2 regions of the Gottfriedia sp. S16(2024) genome follow, and region 2 is predicted to be linked to the other one. Evidence: predicted binding sites of a transcription regulator. Region 2 holds the regulator's gene; the other holds the start of a gene.

Region 1 (3,427 bases), 2.7 Mb from region 2:
ATTACCTTCCTTCCTATGTATAGTGATAAAGTGATAAAAAAATATAATCCGAATTTTCAATCTTTAGACGGCGTTATTTCTCTGGAGAAAAAACATGTTCATTTCAACTCTTTTAAAAAAAAAAGAAAAAGATCTAAACGTTTTATACGATTTTCTTGCTCAATCCTTCTAAAAATAATTAACATAGATTTTCATTTTTTGTGAAATGATAAGATGGCAAGAAATTGATTAATTTTAGGAGGAAAGAAAATGACAAAATCAAAAAAAGAAAAGGAACGATTTTGGAATGAAAGAAAGTCGAACCAACAGCCACATGATAAAGTAAAATCGTTTAAAGAATTGGACAAAGAAACAAAATAGCCATCTCCTTTACTAAAGAGTGAATGGTACTAGATTTTTATCGTGATCATTACTTATCACATTATCATTTGTAATCATAAAAAAAAGTCCCGTGATATACACGGGACCTGAGACTGATTTGGTAAAGAATTCTAATAAAATTTTAATAGAATTGAAATTTATGTAGTTCGAACCTTTTAAAATATGAATATAAGCTGATATTACTATTATTAAACTATTCAGCTGTTTTTAGTATTTTATAATTTTTATGGTTTACGACTGTTAGCGGTTCCATTTCTAAATCTCTGAAGTTTTCCATTATGGATATGTCAACAATGACAGAATTTTTATTTACTTTTTGTACTCTACCTTTCAATCCCTGTTTAAACTCAATGATATTTCCTGCTTCTGCAATTTTCATGAGCATATCTCCTAACAAAGTTTTGACTTGACACCTTCTATAATGCATGAAAACGGTTTAAAGGTAAAGAGAAAATTTAAATTTTTTTACAATTTTGTCTTTTTTCATAAGAAATTATGTTTAAAAACCTTTTGAAAGGCAAAAATGGTTGTAGCACTTTCAGGAGGTTAGTTTGTTGAAAGAATGGTTTGAAGAGTTTGAAGTAGAAATTTCAAATGAAATTAAAAATTTGGTTAGTAGTAATACTCTTATAGGTGATCCGATTTTATATTTTGAAAAAATTATTTTAGTACCATTTTTTGAAATGATTTTAGCGCTAGGTGAAGCACATTCATCATACGAGTTTGCGAGTATCGGAACTGGAGTAGAAGTAATTCCTAAAGCATTCTTAGTTTTAAAAGATGGAAAAAGTGAAGTAATTTTAGTAAATAATAAAAATATGAATTTAGCTGTTACGGAAAAAATCCTTGATGTAACTATTTAGTTTCCATTAAGTACATTCTTTGTTAATGTAAGGTTTGAAGTTTATTTCTTGTGGCGATCAAAATAATAAAGGGTGATAGTATGGAACAAAATGAATTTATCAATTTGATTGATCAGCTAGTAAAAGGTGAGATATCAGAAATTAGTGTTACAAAAGATGATTTTTTAACATTTAGACAAATAATTGTTAATCGAGAGGACTTTAAGCACTTTCGTGGGATTGCACAGCATGGTGGCCATGCAATTTATACTTACTTAGAAGAAGCTAGAAGTTAACAATTTTTGTTAAAATCTAAAGTCAAAATAATATTATTTTAATCGAGTACTCATTAAAAGTTTGCGAAAAAAAAAAGTTTTTTTAGCTTTTTTTCTTATTTCGCAAGGTCTTAATGAGTACTTTTTTTGTGAAAATGTTATGACCTCATTTGACAAAAAAATTGTTTTACACTTTATTGCACTCTTCTCCATAATTTGTTAAATTTCATATATTGTTTTATTTCGAGACATATTGTCGAAATGTTTATTTTCTAAATTCAGTACCTATATGTTGTGTTTGTTCTAAAAAGGTAATACAATATGTAGGTATATAATATAAGTATTTTCAATATTCTTACATATTAACGAGGGTGATAATATGGTGATAGTTTACAGTTCAATGACTGGCAATGTTAAGCGATTTGTCAATAAAGTTAGAATGCCGTCAATCCAAATAAAAGATGGACTAACAATTGAAGTACCGTATATTCTCGTAACCTATACTACAGGATTTGGTAACGTACCTGAAAACGTAAGTACTTTTTTGGAGAGTAATTCAAAGTATTTAAAAGCAGTCAGTGCAAGTGGTAATAAAAACTGGGGAGATTCTTTTGCAGCAAGTGCAGATAAAATAGCATCAGACTATCAAGTTCCAGTGTTATCAAAGTTTGAACTGTCAGGGACAAGTCGAGATGTACAATATTTTATTGAGGGAGTGGAAAAGCTTGAGACATATTGAGCTGAATAATGAATTGACGATTAAAAAAGATGGTTTTTTTGATCTCGCAAAAGATAAAGAAGCGCTTCTTTGTTTCTTGAAAGAAGTTGAAGATAAAAAGATTCAGTTTTCTTCATTAAAAGAACGCTTAAACTATATGATTCAAGAAAACTACTATTATAATGTTGAGATGGATTACTCCTTTGATGAAATAGAAAAATTATATGAGTTAGTATACAATGCAGGATTTACTTTTCAATCATATATGGCCGCATCAAAATTCTTTAAAGATTACGCATTAAAAACAAATGATGGAAAGCATTATTTAGAAGGATATGAGGATCGAATTGCGATCGTTGCACTATATTTAGGAAGAGGTAATATTGAAAAAGCATTGAAATTAGCAAAAATGATGATTCAACAAAACTATCAGCCAGCTACTCCAACTTTCTTAAATGCTGGAAGAAGTAGAAGAGGCGAATTGGTGTCATGTTTCTTATTAGAAATGGACGATAGTTTAAATTCAATAGGATTTCAAATTAATACGGCAATGCAACTGTCAAAAATAGGCGGTGGTGTTGCATTAAATCTATCAAAACTTAGAGCTCGTGGAGAGCAAATTAAGGAAATTGATAACGCTGCAAGTGGTGTTGTTCCTGTTATGAAGCTATTAGAAGATTCATTTTCATATGCTAACCAGCTTGGACAACGTAAAGGTGCTGGTGCAACCTATTTAAATATTTTCCACTGGGACGTAGTTGAATTTCTTGATACAAAAAAAATCAATGCTGATGAGAAAAGTAGAATTCAATCACTATCAATCGGTTTAATAGTTCCAAATAAATTCTTTGAACTAGCAGAAAAAAATGAACCATTCTACGTATTCGCACCATATACAGTGTATAAAGAATATGGAATTCATTTAGATGACTTTGATATAGATGAAAGATATGAAGAGTTAGTAAATAATGAGCGTATTAAAAAGAAAAAGCTAGACTTAAATGCTCGAGATCTTTTAGTAAAAATTGCTGCGATTCAGTTAGAATCTGGTTATCCATATTTGATGTATAAGAGTAATGCTAATCAGCAGCATGCATTGAAGGATATTGGCGAAATTAAAATGTCTAATTTGTGTTAATAGCTAGCACCTTCTAGAAGAAATTCTAGTCGAAAACTCTGTTAAACGGGAGAAGCCTTATAATAGGTAATCT
Region 2 (3,427 bases):
TCACTAAAAGATGGGCAATCTTCGCAATTTACACTTTGTCCAATATACTCATATAGCTTCACTAGGCTACTATCAATCATTTGATCCGTAATTTCATTTTTATGCTCGGCTAAAAATGAAATGATTTTTGGGTGACTACGGACTTCTTGTCGCATTTTTTCAAAGGTGTCCTGGAATTGTTTATTTTTCATTAATGCACTAAATGCGTTTTGAATAGGTTCCATTAGCGTCCTCCCATTTAACGTTTCTTTTTATTTTTAAACATTTCTAGTTCTTTTTCTAATCGTTTTCGTTCTTCATCTATCGAAGAATCATTTTGGTTATTGATTGTTGCCGGTGCACTCTGAGAATCATTCGACTCATTTGATTGAAGCCAGTCAGGTACAATCTCAGTTCGAATTGTTTTATTTCGTCTATTACTTGAGCGAGTTTTAGCAGCAGTTGCACTCTGTTTAGTTTCTTCAAACTCTTTACGTGCAAGATCCATAGCCTGTTTAACTGTTGTTACACCTTTTCTCGCCCAATGACTTGCTATCTTAATTACGTAATTTCTAGAAAGCTTTTTATCTAAACGGATCATTACATAGTCAATTAACACATTTGCTACTCCAGGTAGAAGCTTTTGATCAATCATAATCTCTTCGATAATTTTCAAATCAGCTTCACTTGGTTCAGCTCCACCAGATATCTCCTTAAGGTACTGACGCGGAGAAATTGTTTCGAAGCAATGAATTAATTTTTCTTCTTGAGTTGATGGCTGCTCATTAACCATTTGTCTATGCTGAATAGGTTGAACCTTTTCAACAATCGTAGGCAGAGCTTCATGATGTTGGAATTGATACCAATCTCTAGCTTCAAGTCGTAGAGTCTCAATATTGATTTTATTATCTTCATTTAACGAGCGCATAACAATCGTTTTCATTTGAATCGGATTTATGCCATATAAAAATGCAAGTTTTAGAATTGTTTCTTTTACCTCTGTAGTAAATGCTCTTTTTGGAACAAACGAATCCGAAAGCCCATCTAAAAATAAAGCATAATCAAATTCTTCCATTTTGACAGATATTTTAATTGGCTGATTGTCTTGTAAAATCCTACTATCATTTGACGTAGAAAGATCGTTACTTTGCTGAATTTCATTTAATTGCTCAACTGTAATAGCTTGGAATACCGAATCAAATGAACGTGAAATCTCACGAAACCCTTCTTTCGCAAATGATTGTCTACTAAAAAAGGTTTTAGTTCGTTGATATTGTGTTTTTCCAATTGTTTTAAACAGAAAGATATTTAGGATAGGGTCTTCGAAAAAAGAATGAGGATCTAGCGGAGATTGAAGCTCATATAGAAGCTTTTTTGTACCATTTTCAAATCCTTCATAAACTTTAAGTAAGCCGATTCCTTCAAGGATTAATCTTTGTTCATAAATTGATTTTAAATTACTTTTCATTCCAAGCATTAAAGAATGATGTGTTAACGTATTAGGATTAAGGTCCGTTTGCTCACATTCACCCCAAAGTGTCATATATAAACTTAAAGCTTGACTACCAATTATTGGTTGATACAACATCGTTAATACTTGCCTATGAAAATTATGTAAATACCCAGCTGCCATTACAGTATAAGGATCCGCCGGTAGAACATCCATCCAATGTTGCTTATTAATAGACATTCAAACATCCCTTTCTTGTATCAAAAGAGCGAAGTATTATTCGTCTTTACCTCGCTCTTTGTTAATTAAATCTTTTAATTCATCAATGAATACATTAATATCTTTAAATTGACGATAAACTGACGCAAATCGTACGTATGCAACTTCATCAACTTTAGATAAATGTTCCATGACCATTTCACCTAGAACTTCACTCGGAACTTCTGATGTGCCACTATTTTTTAGTTCTTTTTCAATACTATGAATAATGTCTTCTAGCTGAGATAAAGAGACAGGGCGTTTTTCACACGCTTTAATCAGTCCCCTTAACATCTTATCTTTACTAAATTCTTCACGAGCTCCCTCTTTTTTTACAACTAAAATAGGATTATCTTCAACTCGTTCAAAAGTTGTAAAACGATGCTGACATTCTTCACATTCACGTCTTCTTCTAATTGAACGACCTTCATCAACTGGTCTACTATCAAGTACTCTTGTCCCATTAAAGTTACACGTTGGACATCTCATCGTTATAGTTCAACTCCAAACACTTAATTGTTTAAACGTATTATTATAACTCTATACTATAACAAATTCAAAATAAACTAAAGTTTATTTCATAAAAGTCATAAAGCCTATTTTTCGTCATGATCAACAAAATTTCATTATTTTATGTTAATGGAAATATTTTTCACTATGTAAAGCTAGTTCATTCTCTAGAAGGCTATAAAAGCAAGATTGTTTAGATAATCTGAATCCGCTACAGAATATATTTTTCGGGTATGGTAATTAAGCAAAAACAAAAAAGAGAGATGAAAAATCACCTCTCTCAATTCTCTTTAGTTACCATTTACAACTTTTACATTATCAACTTGAATGGGACCCATTCCTCTTGGTAACTCAACGTTTTCGCGAGTATCAGCTTCTAAAGCTTCAGCGATAAAGTTTGCAGCTACATTCGGATCAATTCTATCACCGCAAGTGTAAACATCAATACTTGCATAACCATGCTCAGGAAAACTGTGAATAGTTAAGTGTGATTCTGAAATGATTACGACACCACTAACGCCATGAGGAGCGAACTTGTGAAAAGCAACTTCACGAACTTCTGCACCAGAGCGTAACGCAGCATCAACAAAAGTTTCCTCAATAAATTTCATATCATTTAATTTTTCTGAATTGCAACCCCATAATTCTGAAATGACGTGACGACCCATAGTATCCATATTCATTTCCCCCTTAAAATAATTTGTCATGACTTCTATTGCGAAAGTATGATCAACTACCACGGGGGAAAGTTAGTCCAAAGAGGTCCTAACCCTTTAAGTAATTAGTTATACTTTTAGAAGTTCACGAAAGTTAGTATACTTTTTTTAAATTTGAATTGCAAGATAAATTTTATTTTTTTGTTATTTACTAAATTAATTGTGAAGAAAATGCGTCAGGCAGATTTGAAAACACAGGAATGACAAGAAAAGCAAGTTACACAAAAGCTATGCCTTTTAAGGGGATATTTAACTTTTTCTGGTCTTAAATTTTTTTCTAATCTTAGTTCAACAGTCCTCTTTCATAGATATTAAGTCATGCTTCACCCTTTTATGTAGTCATAAATTCACATTACTTCTTAATATGTCATACAACTTCAAAAAGACTAACTAGATTAACTAGTTAGCCTTTTGTATTCGTTTACAATTTTTTATAAGTACAATATTTAATGATTAAACAGTTTCAAGCTTTTTTATTTTAGATGCAACGATTGACACTAAGTCAACAACGCGT

What was found. The regulator NrdR, encoded in region 2, represses ribonucleotide reductase genes. The targets are predictions, from matches to a motif close to AACACNATATATNGTGTT.
Region 1: nrdI (class Ib ribonucleoside-diphosphate reductase assembly flavoprotein NrdI) is a predicted target of NrdR. The motif match lies at 1,780-1,797, and genes of this name have one in related genera.

Annotation. Positions count from the first base shown of each region.
Region 1 covers NZ_JBFLUO010000001.1:2,825,870-2,829,296, forward strand. Annotated here, with positions in the region: gene AB1282_RS13130 (DUF6254 family protein) at 250-360, shown strand; gene AB1282_RS13135 (YkvS family protein) at 575-760, opposite strand; gene AB1282_RS13140 (spore germination protein GerW family protein) at 936-1,244, shown strand; gene AB1282_RS13145 (hypothetical protein) at 1,325-1,519, shown strand; gene nrdI (class Ib ribonucleoside-diphosphate reductase assembly flavoprotein NrdI) at 1,878-2,237, shown strand; partial or broken gene AB1282_RS13155 (ribonucleotide reductase N-terminal alpha domain-containing protein) at 2,224-3,351, shown strand.
Region 2 covers NZ_JBFLUO010000001.1:172,669-176,095, forward strand. Annotated here, with positions in the region: gene dnaI (primosomal protein DnaI) at 1-224, opposite strand, end outside; gene AB1282_RS01000 (replication initiation and membrane attachment family protein) at 239-1,669, opposite strand; gene nrdR (transcriptional regulator NrdR) at 1,706-2,176, opposite strand; gene speD (adenosylmethionine decarboxylase) at 2,488-2,874, opposite strand; gene AB1282_RS01015 (glyceraldehyde-3-phosphate dehydrogenase) at 3,367-3,427, opposite strand, start outside.